Regions from separate parts of the Mesorhizobium sp. M0159 genome, predicted to be linked through region 2. Evidence: riboswitches for the same ligand, from Rfam matches in the RefSeq annotation. Region 2 holds a riboswitch; the other holds the start of a gene.
The links. Region 2 has a riboswitch for cobalamin ahead of NKJ32_RS29175 (DUF1636 family protein). Riboswitches for the same ligand answer to the same signal wherever they lie in the genome.

Region 1: linked by a shared signal. The riboswitch ahead of metE (5-methyltetrahydropteroyltriglutamate--homocysteine S-methyltransferase) and the one ahead of NKJ32_RS29175 (DUF1636 family protein) in region 2 are both predicted to bind cobalamin.

The regions. Positions count from the first base shown of each region.
Region 1 covers NZ_JAMYTF010000060.1:18,115-25,913, reverse strand. Annotated here, with positions in the region: gene NKJ32_RS31205 (dihydrodipicolinate synthase family protein) at 26-928, shown strand; gene NKJ32_RS31200 (FMN-binding negative transcriptional regulator) at 963-1,181, shown strand; gene metE (5-methyltetrahydropteroyltriglutamate--homocysteine S-methyltransferase) at 1,290-3,626, opposite strand; cobalamin riboswitch at 3,722-3,922, opposite strand; gene NKJ32_RS31190 (hypothetical protein) at 4,452-4,706, shown strand; gene NKJ32_RS31185 (helix-turn-helix transcriptional regulator) at 5,024-5,857, opposite strand; partial or broken gene NKJ32_RS31180 (MFS transporter) at 6,069-7,387, opposite strand; gene NKJ32_RS31175 (transposase) at 7,677-7,799, shown strand, end outside.
Region 2 covers NZ_JAMYTF010000048.1:3,030-10,828, reverse strand. Annotated here, with positions in the region: gene NKJ32_RS29205 (NADH-quinone oxidoreductase subunit D) at 1-1,090, opposite strand, end outside; gene NKJ32_RS29200 (four helix bundle protein) at 1,186-1,536, opposite strand; gene NKJ32_RS29195 (NADH-quinone oxidoreductase subunit C) at 1,558-2,160, opposite strand; gene NKJ32_RS29190 (NuoB/complex I 20 kDa subunit family protein) at 2,166-2,747, opposite strand; gene NKJ32_RS29185 (NADH-quinone oxidoreductase subunit A) at 2,738-3,103, opposite strand; gene NKJ32_RS29180 (winged helix-turn-helix domain-containing protein) at 3,439-4,638, shown strand; cobalamin riboswitch at 4,668-4,871, shown strand; gene NKJ32_RS29175 (DUF1636 family protein) at 4,910-5,329, shown strand; gene cobW (cobalamin biosynthesis protein CobW) at 5,340-6,380, shown strand; gene NKJ32_RS29165 (cobaltochelatase subunit CobN) at 6,397-7,799, shown strand, end outside.

The sequences.
Region 1 (7,799 bases), on a different contig from region 2:
TCACACATAGATCTGGAGCCTTGCCATGGCATTCCTGAGCGGTCTTTCCGCGTTCCCCATCACCCCGAGCAATCGTGACGGCCGCGTTGATACCGTTGCCCTGCGCAGGCTGATTGCTCGGCTTTGCGCCGCTCAGGTCGATTCCATCGGTCTTCTCGGCAGCACCGGCACCTACATGTATCTGTCGCGCGAGGAACGGCGACGGACGCTCGCCGAGACCTTGGACGAAACCGCAGGGCAAATGCCGGTCGTGGTGGGTGTAGGCGCGCTGCGCACCGACGAAGCCGTGAGGCTCGCGCAGGACGGCAAGGCCCTTGGAGCTGCCGCGGGGCTGCTTGCGGCCGCTTCCTACACCCCGCTCACTGATGACGAGGTGTTCGAACATTTCTCCACTGTGGCGCGCGAAAGTGGCCTGCCGATCGTCGTCTATGACAATCCAGGAACGACGCATTTCCATTTCAGCCCAGCCCTTGTCAGCCGCCTGGCAAAGGTGGGTGGGGTCGTCGCTATCAAGAATCCGACAGACAGGAGCGACGCGATCAAGAACCATCTGGCCGACCAGAGGCGCACGCTGCCGGAAGGGTTCTCGATTGGCTACAGCGGCGACTGGAACGCTGCCGAGGCCATGATCGCCGGCGCCGACACATGGTACAGCGTGCTCGCGGGCATCTTGCCCGAGGTCTGCATGAAGATCGTCGCGGCGGCGCAGCAGGGCGATGCGACCGAAGCGCGACGGATCGATGCCACGCTTGCGCCGCTCTGGAGCCTCTTCAAGGAGTTCTCGAGCCTTCGCGTCGTCTATGCACTTGCCGAATTGCTCGACATTTGCCGTGCCGACCCCCCGCGTCCCATCCTGCCTCTGCCCTCAGCAGCGAAGCGCCAGATCGCCGCCGCGTTGGAACGCTTGCCATCGGATGTCAACCGGTGAACAGCGAACCCGGCGGCCAGTGAAGGAACCTGTCATGTATGTACCCGCGCATTTCGATGAACCGAGCCGAGAAGTCCTTTACGAACTGATCGAGAACAGCGCACTTGGCATGCTGATAACCCATGGCCGGAGCGGTCTCGACGCCAATCACATCCCCTTCGAACTCGACACGTCACAGGGAGAAAACGGTACCCTTTACTCCTGCGCGATTAATACACGTGCCGAAGGAAAGTGCACATTCTCGCTCGCGTGACTTATTTCAAAAGATGTGAACGCGTTTTGGCACCATTCACGGCCGACATGCGGCAGCCGGTCACTCACCACATGGTGAGCAACCAGGAAACCCTCCGGCCTACACTTTCTACCGGAGCGCACGTGCTGCATCGACCATGTTCATCAGGGCAGGGCGGACCTCCTCCCATTTGCGTGTTTTGAGGCCACAGTCCGGGTTTACCCACAGTTGGGAATCCGACAGTCGCTCGCGGGCAAGCATGACGAGATCCGAAATTTCGCCGACTTCCGGGACGCGTGGTGAGTGAATGTCGTAGACTCCGGGACCGATTTCGTTCGGATATTTGGAGCTCGTGAAGGCGTCCAGCAGTTCCATCTTCGAGCGCGACGTCTCAATCGAAATGACATCCGCATCCATTTCAGCGATCGCGTCGATGATCTCGTTGAACTCCGAGTAGCACATGTGGGTATGGATTTGAGTCGCGTCCTTTACACCCGTTGAAGCGATCCGGAAGCATTCGACAGCCCAGTCGAGATAGTCGTTCCAATCAGACTGGCGCAGTGGCAATCCTTCGCGAAACGCGGCCTCATCGATCTGGATCATCCTTGCGCCGGACCATTCGAGATCCGTCACCTCGTCGCGGATGGCGAGCGCGATCTGGCGGCATGCTTCGGAGCGGGGTACGTCGTCGCGAACAAAAGACCAGTTGAGAATGGTCACCGGGCCTGTGAGCATTCCCTTCACAGGGTTTTCCGTAAGCGACTGGGCGAACTGCCACCAGCGCAGCGTCATCGGATTGGGCCTCGATACGTCGCCGAAGATGATGGGGGGGCGCACGTAACGCGACCCATAGCTCTGCACCCACGCATGCTGGGTGAAGGCGAAGCCGGACAGCTGCTCGCCGAAATGCTGTACCATGTCGTTTCGTTCGAACTCACCGTGCACCAGCACGTCCAGCCCGATCTCTTCCTGCCAGCGAATTGCAGCCTCGATCTCCTTCTTCAGGAAGGTCTCGTACTCGACATAGCTCAGCTGGCCCTTCGCATGAGCGGCCCGCGCCCTGCGTACCTGCGGCGTCTGCGGGAAGGACCCGATGGTCGTCGTCGGGAACGGCGGCAGCCCGAGCGTGCCGGCCTGGACTCTGGAGCGCTCGGCAAAAGCGCTCTCTCGTCGCTTCATGCTGTCGTCAATGCTGGCGATCCGCCCCTCAACCAGCGGGTCATGGATCTTCGTGGATGTCACGCGAGTGGCGGCAGCCTCGGCAGACGCTTTCAACGCGCCTGCCACCGCATCCCTGCCTTGGGACAGGGCCCGGGCAAGCAACACCAACTCGTCGGTCTTCTGGGCCGCGAAGGCGAGCCACGACCTGATGTCCGCGTCGAGTTCCGTCTCCATGCGGAGGTCGATCGGCACATGCAGCATCGAGCAAGAAGGCGCGATCTCGACGCGGTCCAAGGGCCAGCCGGCGACGATCGGTTTGATGCGGTCGAGAATGGCGGGCAGGTTCGCACGCCAGACGTTGCGGCCATCGATCAAGCCAAGCGAGAGCACCAGATCCTTCGGTGCGAGCCGACCCACCGTTTCCAGCTGCTCGGGAGCGCGCACGAGATCAATATGCAGCCCGGCCAGGGGCAGAGAAACCGCGGTTTCGAGATTGTCTCCCAGCGGCCCGAAATAGGTAGCCAGCATGATCTTCAGCTCGGGCGCGGCTTTCGACAGCTGGCCATAGGCGAATTCGAACGCAGCTCGTTCGTTCGGGTTCAGATCGAGGACAAGCGCTGGCTCATCGATCTGCACCCAGTCGGCTCCAGACAGCTTCAGCCTCTGCAGGAGTTGCTCGTAGACGGGCAGCAGCCGCGGCAGGAGCGCGATGGGATCGAATCCTTCGGCAGGCGATTTCGCCAGCTTGAGGAAGGTGATCGGTCCAAGGATGACTGGGCGTGTGTGAACGCCGAGAGCTTTAGCCTCGATGAAGTAATCGACCGGTTTCGTCGACGAGAGGGCGAACGTCTGATCATCGTTGAGTTCCGGCACAATGTAGTGATAGTTGGTGTCAAACCACTTGGTCATTTCCATCGCGGTTACATCAGACCGATGAGCCGCCTGCTGGTGACCAGCGTGTCGACAATCCTCCGTCTGACCCTGGTTGCCCCGCGCCATTGCGAAGTAGATGTCAAGTGGAACCTCGCCGCTATTCCAGCCGTAACGGGATGGAACGGCGCCGACCATGGCTGCGGTGTCGAGCACATGGTCGTAGAGCGAGAAGTCGTTCGACGGGATTTTCGACACGCCGCGATCGTGCTGCTCCTCCCAGCTAGCGGCACGGAGCGCCTTCGCGGTCGTGAGAAGGTCGGCAGCGGACGATTTTCCGGACCAGTAGCTTTCAAGCGCGAATTTCAGTTCTCGCCGACGACCGAAGCGGGGCACGCCGAGCGTTGCTACAGGAATTTGCTGAGAGATAGTCATGCCAGACCCCGATGGTTGGGGCGTCGGTGACAAGGAAGGCGCTAGCAGGCCGGCACGAACGCCAGGCTGCAGCGGCCACCGAGGCACCCCGCCCGTGGACGTAATTCGCCGTGGCAGGTCTCCTGGCTCGCGGGGTCATAGCCTCTACCCGTCTTCCCAAGGCTATTCGCCTCAGTGACATGAGTGGGGTTGGCTCGCCGCTAACAGTTGCGGGGGCAGCGCCGGCATCGCACCGGCTTCCCTCTTAGCTCCGCTGCGGCAGCGCCGTACGGAGAACCACGACGCGGGAGACAATTACAGCAGTTCGCTTCTTTGTCAACGCCGCATAAAGAAATGTTTATGTCGTTATGTTAAATTTCCGTTGGCACGTTCCAAAGGTCGCCTCGAAAGCGAAAACTGTGGAAGCCTTGAGCGGCCGGTAAATCAAAGCAATGACGCACGGCGCCCTTGTCCAGGAGGATAGGAGTTCGTCGGCTGCCGGCAGCAAACATACCGGCAAGCGCCGTGGTGCTGCTTAGCGCATCATGCGAACCACCTCGGCGTCGAACTTCGGCTCCGAGCTTCCGACCGCTATTCGGCTCAATGGCGAGGCTGTTGCCCATGTGGAAGCTGTTGGCCGTGATGCCCTGGTGATATGACACAACGATTTCGGGGGGAGCACACCGAGGCCAGGCGCAGCGGCGTGTTGCGAAGTGATCGAGGCCAATGTCTCGAACTGCTTGTTCGCAGCCCACCGGCTCAAGGTAACCCGGCTCAAACCACCGGGCCAGCTCAAGTCCTGTCCAAATGAGGCCTGAGCGGCAAATCGTCGTGCACGCGCACGGTTTGGCGTTCGATCTTGTGATGCGTCTTGGGCGGACAATCACCACGGTGCAGCGCGCAGAAGCGGTCCCCAATTGGGAAGCCGAGGGCGGTGAGGGCAAGCCAGCGCCACAGGCGGAAGGGGACTTGGACCTGTTTGCCCTGCTGGACCACAAGTTCGCGACACAGGGCCTCAAGGAGAAGACCAAGAGTGATTATGCGCGGGACCTCGCCAAATTCATCAAAAGCAGCGGGCAGTCAAAGTTCGGCGCCGATTGACATGGAGATAGCCATCGCGGCGGACCGCCCAGGCGGACCGCAAGCCGGAATACAACCGGGTGCAGGCGGCCAAGCTCGTCCACAAGATGGCGTCGGGCACACACCGGCGATGGGAGAGCGGACCGTGGAGTGCAGGAACTTCACGCCTATCCACGCTCCCGTGGACGTGTCCTGCGGCACATCGGCAGCGATATTGAGGAGGCAGTTGAGCTTCTGGTCGAGCACTCTTACCTGCCACTACCTACGCTTAACGTCATCTCGTACTGAAAACGCACCACGCAAGGTCGAGATGTAACATGCGCCCTTCGTGGATGGTTCTAAGCTTCCTCGGGCGCGGTCAATCTGTGATAACGGTCGCTTGGAACCTCCATCACCGCGACGCGATCAAGGTTGGCGTATCGCGCTCGGTAGTAACCTTCTTCCTCCACTTCGGCGAAACTACACTGGGGAACGTCAAAGGTCGCAGCTTCCAATCCGAAGAAAGTCGTAGCGGTTTCTTCATCCAAGAAGTTCCACTCATCTTCTCCGTCGTCATATGTGACGCGAACATAGGAGGCCATGCGCACGGCTTCCTGATCACCCATCTCTGCGATAATGGCATCGCATTCTTTCTTCAGCTTTCCTGAAACCTCACCCTTATCCCAGTCATCCAAAGCCCGATAGATTTCTGGATGATAATACTCTGGAATCTCCTCTACATCGTCACCGATAAGCTCAATGGTGCGGACATATTGCGGATTTATCAAGAGTATTTTGTTGTCAAGACTCCAACAATACAGCCATGGCCTGCTTGTGTTATTTCTACGAAGATTATGAAGTTCCTTCAACTGACGTAAAATCGATTCACGCGCATTTTCATCGATAGGATATTGGCGGCTGCCAACAGTCGTCTTGATTCTGAGCGTGCCGTATCGCGTTTCGGCATCGGCAATTGCAAACGGGCTCGTGCGCCACTCCTCGACATCAATCTTCCAGCCCAGCAGCTCCTCGACCGTGCATTTCAACGTGAGACAAAGATCCTTGATCTGCTCGACGTTCAACTGCGTTTTGCCTGTTTCCCAACGGGCCACAGTCTGTTGCGTCGTTGCCATCTGCTCTGCCAAATCTTTTTGAGTCATGCCCAGTCGAACCCTAAGCTCTCTCATGTTCATAACTCACCTCGCGTGTTCAACACACGCATTGTGGATGAATTAATCTAACACGTCAAGCGTGTTCAAAAATCGCAGCATGTGTTTTTAGGGCGTCTTCGAGGCTCCGGCAGCCGTTCGTGACCACTTGCGCAAGACACAGGGCTGGTACACAGCACGAATGGACGATCAAAATTACTGCTGAAATTCAGATAATTATTGTGGGCGAGTCTGGATCTCTCTGATCGACACGACAGTCGACCATCACCATGATCGGACCGCTTCGTGGCCGCAGGTCAAGTTGCAGCGTCGGTTCGCTGAACTTGTTGGTCGGATCAAGATTGAGCGTTTCAAAATCCGGCTGACGCAGAAGGATGCCCATCAGTCCCCCAATCACAAGAACCAGCTGGCGGACGAGCAAGGCTCCCGAAACACCTTGGACATCCGCCAGTTCGCCCCAAAGCCAGCTTCCCGCCGCCATGCCGCCGTATGTGGCCGTCTGATAGAGAGAGGGCGCGTCCAACCACCCACCGCGGCGCCGAAAGCTGTACTGTGACGTTAAACAGCGAGAATGATTGAATCCAGGCCGCACCGGCTGGCATGAGGTTGAGACACCTCAGCCCAACGTGCTCGCTCCATGCCCGAAAGAAGCAGCTGATCGCCAATACAAAGAACGCACCGCGAATGATCCATTCGTTGGAGAGAACTTCTCGGACCCGCCCGATGAGGAGCGCGCCGCAAATCGCTCCCAGGCCGAAGAAGCCGAGCATCACGCCGTAGGTGACTGCGGTCCCTTTGATCTGTTCGCGAGCGACCAACGGCAGGAGAGCCAAAATGACAACGGCGGTGAGGCCGAAAATGAAACTCCGGCACATCACCTTGAGAAGGTTCGGCGACAAGAGCACGTAACGGAAGCCCGCCGCCATCGCACTGCCGAAAGCCTCCCGCGGCAGCGCTTGTCGTGCCCGTTCGGCTTTCCATCGCAACAGCGCAGCGATCAGAGCGAAGTAGCAAAGGACGTTGAAGAGGAACGCGAAGGCCGCACCGGCTGTGGCCACGATTATGCCGCCAATCGCCGGCCCGATGGTGCGCATGAGATTGTAGCTCATGCCGTTGAGCGCAATCCCGCTTGGCAGGTGTTCGCGAGGCAGGATATCTCCCATGGAGGCTTGCCAAGAGGGATCGTGCAATGCCCAACCACAGCCGATTAGGAAGGTGAGACCCAGAAGGGTCCAGGGTGTCATTCCCCGCATAGGTCAGGAACGCCAGGAAGGCGGATACGCAGACCATCAGCAGTTGCGCAGTCAACATGATCCGGCGACGGTCAAACTTGTCCGCGAGCGCTCCCGCCGCGAGCGAGAAGATCATGTAGGGGAGGGTGGTCGATGACTGGACGAGCGCCACCATTCCATGGGAGGTGGCGATGCTCGTCATCAGCCAAGCTGCCGCCGCACCTTCCACTAGGGTGCCAAGGTTCGAAATGAGTGCAGCCGACCATAGCGAACGGAAGGTCTTGTGCTCAAAAGGAACGAGTGAAGATGTTCTCTTCGCCATTGTGGGAAGCCTCGGGATTGACCGCGGGGCTGGATTTGTTTCGCCTCACTCAACCATGGCCTCGCCGTACAAGCCAAGCTGCCACAGTGCGCGCCTGCTAACCCAGAAAACTTGGCGGCCTTACAGGCATGCGCAGGACGCGCGAAGCCGCTCAAGTCTCCCCAGATGGGTCAGCCATCGAAGACCGGCATCACTTGCCCGTTGAGCGGCTATACGATAATGCTCCGCGCTAAGCAGGAAGCGCCAAAAATTCGAGCGGCGACTTCATTCTCCTATTCAGGAAGGAACTATGAGGCGGCAGACGCGACCATTCACCGTGGAAGTCAAACAAAAGCGCAATTATCAAAAATCCGCACGTTCCATCTGGGGCAATTTCGACATCGCCGCGGCGATGGCCGAGACAACAAAGGAA
Region 2 (7,799 bases):
GCGCGAAGCCGGGCGCGCGCAGCTTGCAGCGATAGGGCTTGTTGGTGCCGTCGGAGACCAGATAGACGCCGAACTCGCCCTTCGGTGCCTCGACGGCGGCATAGACCTCGCCGGCCGGCACGCGGTAGCCTTCGGTGTAGAGCTTGAAGTGATGGATCAGCGCTTCCATCGAGCGCTTCATCGCCGCGCGCTTCGGCGGCACCACCTTGCCGTCGAGGTTGGACACCGGCCCGCTGCCCTCCTTACCGAGCAACAGGTCGACGCATTGGCGCATGATCTTGGCCGACTGGCGCATCTCTTCCATGCGCACCAGATAGCGGTCGAAACAGTCACCGTTCTTGCCGATCGGAATGTCGAAATCCATCTCGGCGTAACATTCATAGGGCTGCGATTTGCGCAGGTCCCAGGGTGCACCCGAGCCGCGCACCATGACGCCCGAAAAACCCCAGGCCCAGGCGTCGGCCAGAGACACCGTCGCGATGTCGACATTGCGCTGCTTGAAGATACGGTTGCCGGTCAAGAGTGAGTCGAGGTCGTCGACCGATTTCAGGAACGGGTCGATCCAGCTGCCGATGTCCTCGACCAGCTTCTGCGGCAGGTCCTGGTGGACGCCGCCGGGGCGGAAATAGGCGGCATGCATGCGCGAGCCGCTGGCACGCTCATAGAACACCATCAGCTTTTCGCGCTCGACGAAGCCCCACAGCGGCGGCGTCAGCGCACCGACATCCATCGCCTGCGTCGTCACATTGAGGATGTGCGACATGATGCGGCCGATTTCCGAATAGAGAACTCGGATCAACTGGCCCCGCTTCGGCACCTCGATGCCGAGCAGCCGCTCGGCGGCGAGCGCAAAGGCGTGCTCCTGGTTCATCGGCGCGCAATAATCGAGCCGGTCGAGATAGGGCACGGCCTGCAGATAAGTCTTGGCCTCGATCAGCTTTTCGGTGCCGCGGTGCAACAGCCCGATATGCGGATCGACGCGATCGACGACTTCGCCGTCAAGCTCCAGCACCAGACGCAAAACGCCGTGCGCCGCTGGATGTTGCGGGCCAAAATTGATGTTGAAGTTGCGAACGGAGGTTTCAGCCATGAGCGTGTTGCTCGCGCGCCACGTGAATGGTGAATGGTGAATGGTGAATAGTCATTGGCCTGAATCGACCTCCAGCGATCGAATGAACGAACGCATCATCTTCCCAACTTCTCGAACCTGACCGACAACAGCCCTGCACTCTTCTCGTCCAACAGTCCCACGCTCATCGAAAGAAGCGTATGGGTTTCCAGTTCCTTCAACGAACCTTGCGCAATACGAAGGAACTGAACGAAGGGCTTGCGCTGACCGCGGCCGAAACCCTCGGCGATATTTGCCGGTATCGACGATGCCGCGCGCCGCATCTGGGATGTCATGCCGAACATTTCCTCTCGCGGGAATGCTTTCGTCGCGAGATAGATGTCCGCAGCCAATACCATCGAATCCTTCCATACGTTCAGATCTCGATAGTCGTTGATTTTCCCGGACGTTCCATCCCGCTTTTCCATTCACTATTCACAATTCACCACTCACTGCTTTGCCTTCTCGTCGCCTGGAAGGACGTAATCCGTCCCCTCCCAAGGGCTGAGAAAATCGAAATTGCGGAATTCCTGTTTGAGCTCGACCGGCTCGTAGATGACGCGCTTGGCTTCGTCGTCGTAACGCACCTCGACGAAGCCGGTCAGCGGAAAGTCCTTGCGCAGCGGATGGCCTTCAAAGCCGTAATCGGTCAGAATCCGCCGCAGATCCGGATGGCCTGAAAACAGCACGCCGTAGAGATCGTAGGTCTCGCGCTCGAACCAGTCGGCGCCGGGATAAATCCCGGTGATCGACGGCACGAGCGTCTCTTCGTCGGCCTGGACCTTGATGCGGACGCGGATATTCTGTCTCGGCGACAGCAAATGATAGACCACGTCGAAGCGCTTTGCCCGCGACGGATAATCGGCGCCGCAAACGTCGATGATCGAGATGAACTGGCATTTCGGATCGTCGCGCAGGAAGGTGACCACCTCGATCAGGTCGCGCGGCTCGACCGAGATGGTGAGTTCGCCATAGGCGAGCACCGCCACGCCGATCCGGCCGATCAGCTTCTCGCCGAGATAGGTCGAGAGGTCGTTCAACGCCTGGGTCATGCCGCTCACCGCTCTATCGTGCCGGTGCGGCGGATCTTCTTCTGCAGCAGAAGGATGCCGTAGAGCAGTGCTTCGGCGCTCGGCGGACAGCCGGGCACGTAGATGTCGACCGGCACGATGCGGTCGCAGCCGCGCACCACAGAATAGGAATAATGATAATAGCCGCCGCCATTGGCGCAGGAGCCCATCGAGATGACGTAGCGCGGCTCCGGCATCTGATCGTAGACCTTGCGCAGCGCCGGCGCCATCTTGTTGGTCAGCGTGCCGGCGACGATCATGATGTCCGACTGGCGCGGGGACGCGCGCGGCGCGACACCGAACCTCTCCGAGTCATAGCGCGGCATCGACGTATGGATCATCTCGACGGCGCAGCAGGCGAGGCCAAACGTCATGAACATCAGCGAGCCGCTGCGCGCCCAGGTGATCAGCGCCTCGGTCGAGGTGACGAGAAAGCCCTTGTCGGCGAGCTCGTTGTTGATCTCCAGGAAGAATGGATCGTCGGACCCGACCGGCCTGCCGGTGTTGGGGTCGATGAGGCCCTTGGGCTTCGGCGCGACGAGCGTACCGGAACTGTCGTTCAATCCCATTCCAGCGCTCCTTTTTTCCATTCATAGGCAAAGCCGATGGTCAGCACCGCCAAAAACACCATCATCGACCAGAAACCGAGCATGCCGATCTGACTGAACGACACCGCCCAAGGAAACAGGAAGGCCACCTCCAGATCGAAGATGATGAACAGGATCGACACCAGGTAGAAGCGGATATCGAACTTCATGCGGGCGTCGTCGAACGAGTTGAAGCCGCACTCATAGGCGGAAAGCTTTTCCGGATCGGGGTTGCGATAGGCCACCAGGAAGGGTGCGGCGAGCAGCGCCAGTCCGACGACCAGCGCCACGCCGATGAACAGGACGATGGGCAGGTACGAACTCAACAATGCGTTCATTCTGCAGCTTTCCGTTGCGGCCAATCCACTCTGATTACAGCACCGGACCCACTTGCGGAAGCGTGACAGTTTAACCACTGAACCGTTTTAAGGGGGCTCTATGCTGCAACGCGGCGAGGGTTAGCGCAGCGCTTTCGGCGAAGCAAGTCAAACCTTGTTCAAATCGCGGTGCTGGACGGCATATCCGGGAAAACTGGTCCGATCCGCTCCTGTTTGATTTCCTTCACTTTTTACTCCACTTTTCTCTCCTGACATGGATGCCGCCAAAACCCTGCTAGCATGGCACGGAATCGCAGGTCATTTTCTCTGTCCAAAATCGTCCGGATGCCGCCTTCATGAAGGAAAAAATCTCGCTTGCCATGGCCCGTCGCATCGCGCTGGCGGCACAGGGATTCAATGACCCGCGACCCACCGGTACACCCGACCGCCGGCATCTGGCCCGCGTGCTTGCCCGTACCGGCCTGCTGCAGATCGATTCCGTCAGCGCCGTGGTGCGCGCCCATTATATGCCGCTTTATTCGCGGCTTGGCCCCTACAAGCTGGCGTTGCTCGACAACGCCGCCGTAACGCGCAAGCGCATGGTCTTCGAATATTGGGCGCATGAAGCCTCGTTCTTGCCGGTCGAGACCTATCCGCTGATGCGCTGGCGCATGCAGCGGGCCGAGCGCGGCGACGAAATGTACAGCGGGCTGGCCAAATGGGGCCGCAAGCACGCCGCCTATATCGAAGACATCTATCGCGAGGTCGCCGAACGAGGCCCGATCGCGGCGTCGGCTTTCGAAGGGCAGAAGGGTTCGGGCGGCTGGTGGGGCTGGAGCCATGCCAAGCATGCCTTCGAGTGGCTGTTCTGGGCCGGCCGCATCACCACTGCGCATCGCCGCGGCTTCGAGCGGTTCTACGATCTGCCGGAGCGCGTGCTGCCGCCAACAATACTGAGTCTGCCAACGCCCTCCCCCGAAGACGCTCACCGCGAATTGCTGCGCATCTCCGCCCGCGCCCATGGCGTCGCCACGGCAAGCGACCTGCGCGATTATTTCCGCCTCTCGCCCGCCGACATCAAGGGCCGCATCGAGGAGTTGGTCGAGGCCGGCGACCTGTTGCCGGTGAGCGTCGAAGGCTGGAACAAAACAGCCTATCTCCACAAGGACGCCCGTTTGCCGCGCAAGATCGAGGCGCGCGCGTTGCTCGCGCCGTTCGATCCTGTCGTCTTCGAGCGGTCGCGCACCGAGCGGTTGTTCGACTTCCACTACCGCATCGAGATCTACACGCCGGCCGAAAAGCGCCGGTATGGCTATTACGTGCTGCCGTTCCTGCTCGGCGACAGCATCGTCGGGCGTGTCGACCTCAGGGCCGACCGCCCGGCCGGCGTCTTGCGCGTCCATGCCGCCTATGCGGAGCCCGGCGCCCCGCCGCAAACTGCAGCCGCCCTTTTCGAGGAATTGAAGCAGATGCAGGGCTGGCTCGGGCTTGAGCGCATCGAGGTGACGGCTGCCGGCGACCTCGGCCGGCCGCTCGCGGATATCGCCGCGTCATAGACGTGCGTTGACACGACTACCCCCACAAGCCTAAATCCGTTCCAGACGGTCCCCTGCCCGCAACGGCAAGGGCCAAGAGGGAATGCGGTGCGAAATCTCGATTTCAAATCCGCGGCTGTCCCCGCAACTGTAAGCGACGAGCCTCGGCCGAAAACCACTGGGATGTTCCCGGGAAGGCGGCACCCAGGCGATGACCCGCGAGCCAGGAGACCTGCCGTCTAGGACATAAGAATCCGATCGCCTGGCGGGTTTTCCGGGCAAGGAGCCTGATTTGGAACGCGACAGCAGTTTTCCGGCTGAGACAGCGGATTTATTGTCCGGCCATGGTGATTCCCCGGCCGGCGTTACCGTCATCGTCTGCTCGTCCTGCCGTGACGAGACCGGTTCGGACGCTCATCCGCGCGCCGGCGAACTGCTCGCAGAGGACACGCGCCGCGCCGCTGGCGGCGAAAACATCAAAATCCGCACCGTCGAATGCCTCGGCAATTGCAAGCGCCGGCTCAGCGCGGCCATGCTGCGCGACGGCTGCTGGAGTTACGTCTTCGGTGATCTGACCACGACCAGCGGCGCCGATCTCGTCACCGGGGCAAAGCTGTTCGCCACCTCGACGGATGGGCTCATTCCATGGCGCGGCCGTCCCGATTGCCTGAAGCGCGGCCTGGTTGCCCGCATCCCTCCCCTTGACCTTTGAAGGACCTGACATGACCGCTGCCTCCCTTTCGCGCGTTCCCTGCACCGTGGTCACCGGCTTTCTCGGCGCCGGCAAGACGACGTTGATCCGCCATTTGCTCGAAAACGCCAAAGGCAAGCGCCTGGCCATCATCGTCAACGAGTTCGGCGACATCGGCATCGACGGCGATATCCTGAAGGGCTGCGGCATCGACACCTGCCCCGAGGAAAACATCGTCGAGCTGGCCAATGGTTGCATCTGCTGCACCGTCGCCGATGATTTCGTCCCGGCGCTGGACCAGATCCTGTCGCTGACGCCGAGGGTCGACCACATCCTGATCGAGACATCCGGCCTCGCTTTGCCCAAGCCGCTGGTCCAAGCCTTCCAGTGGCCGTCGGTGAAAAGCCGCGTGACGGTCGACGGCGTCATTGCCGTGGTCGACGGACCGGCGCTGGCTGATGGCCGCGTAGCCAACGACATGGACGCCCTGCAGGCGCAGCGCGCGCAGGACGAGACGCTTGACCATGACGATCCGGTCGAGGAGGTGTTCGAAGACCAGCTCGCTTGCGCCGACCTGATCATATTGTCGAAGAGCGACCTGATGGACGCCGCCGGCTCGGCCCGCGCCAATGCCGTCATCGGCAAGCACGTGGCGCGCGCGGTGAAGATCGTACCGACTTCGCAAGGCAAGGTCGACCCGTCGGTGCTGCTCGGCCTCGGCCTCGCCGTCGAGGACGACATCGAGAACCGCAAGACCCATCACGACGACGAACTCGACCACGAGCATGACGATTTCGATTCGTTCGTCATCGACATCGCGTCGGTGTCCAACCCGGACGAGTTGGCACAGCGCGTCGCCACGGCTGCGGAGGAAGAAAACGTGCTGCGCGTCAAGGGTTTCGTCGAGGTCGGTGGTAAGCCGATGCGGCTCTTGCTGCAGGCGGTCGGTCCGCGCGTCAACCATTATTACGACCGCGCCTGGACCGCAGAAGACGATCGCCGCTCGCGCCTCGTCGTCATCGGACTGAAAGGGCTGAACCGCCCGGCCATCGAGCGTATCCTCGCCGGCTGACAAAGCACGAACCGCGATGCACATCCTCACCACCACATCCGCCTCGCTCGACGATCTCGCCGAGCCTGTCGATCTCAGGCAAACGCCTGCGGATGTCGTGGCGCTGTCCCTCACCGACAGCGACCTGGCCGGGCTGGCGGCGGCGTGGAAGGCAGATGCGCACCGCCTGCCGTCGATGCGGCTCGCCGCCTTGCGCGACCTGCGCCATCCGATGTCCGTCGATCTGTGGATCGACAGCGTCGCCCGCCACGCCAAGGTCATTCTGGTCCGCATCCTCGGCGGCTATGACTGGTGGCGCTATGGCTGCGACCAGCTCGCCGTTATCGCGCGAAATCGCGGTATCAAGCTGGCGCTCCTACCGGGCGAGAGCCACGACGAGGATTTGCGACTGATCGAAGGCTCGACGCTGCCGCGCGAGGAGTTGGACGCCCTGCTTGGCTATTTCCGCGAGGGCGGGCCGGCAAATATGACGGCGCTGGTGCAGAGGCTGGCAAGTCTCGCTGGATCGGGTGCGGCGGTAGCCGAACCTGTTAGCGTGCCAAAGGCGGGATTTTACGAGCCGGGACTGGGGGTCGTAGAACGCGGCGTCCCCCTCCCCCTCGAGGGGAGGGTCCGGCCGCAGGCCGGGGGTGGGGTCCTCTCCGAAGCGCGCCTACACAAAACGTCGCGCACTGCCGTGACGACCCCACCCGGCCCTGCGGGCCACCCTCCCCTCGAGGGGGAGGGGGACGTCGTGCCAATTCTCTTCTACCGTTCGATGCTGCTCGCCGCCGATGTCGCGCCCATCGACGCGCTTTTCGAAGCCCTGCGCCATCGCGGCATGGCTCCCGTGCCTATGTTCGTCTCCAGCCTCAAGGACCCGGCGTCGCTCGCCTTTGTCGAAACCGCGCTCGCAACCCTGAAGCCTGCCGCCACCATCACCGCCACAGCTTTCGCCTCGGGTGCCGAGCCCGGTGTCGAAACCCTGTTCGACCGCGCCGGCGTGCCGGTGTTCCAGGTCATCGTCGCGACCACCCGCCGCGACATCTGGCAAACCAATCAGCGCGGCCTGGCGCCCGCCGACCTTGCCATGCATGTCGTCCTGCCCGAGCTCGACGGCCGCATCCTGGCCGGCGCCATTTCATTCAAGGGCGAAAGCGAAACCGACCCGGCGCTGGCCTTCCGCGCCTTCGCCAACCGGCCTGAGCCCGACCGCGTGGCGCAAGTGGCGAACCGTGTCGAGGCCTTCGTGCGCCTGCAGCGGACGCCGCGTTCGGAGCGCAAGCTCGCCATCCTGATCCCCGACTATCCGAGCGCCCCCGGTCGCACCGGCTACGCGGTTGGTCTCGACGTGCCGTCCAGCGTGCTGGCAATGCTGCACGACCTGAGCGAACAGGGCTACGCCGTTGAAAGGATTCCGCAAACGCCGCGCGAGTTGCT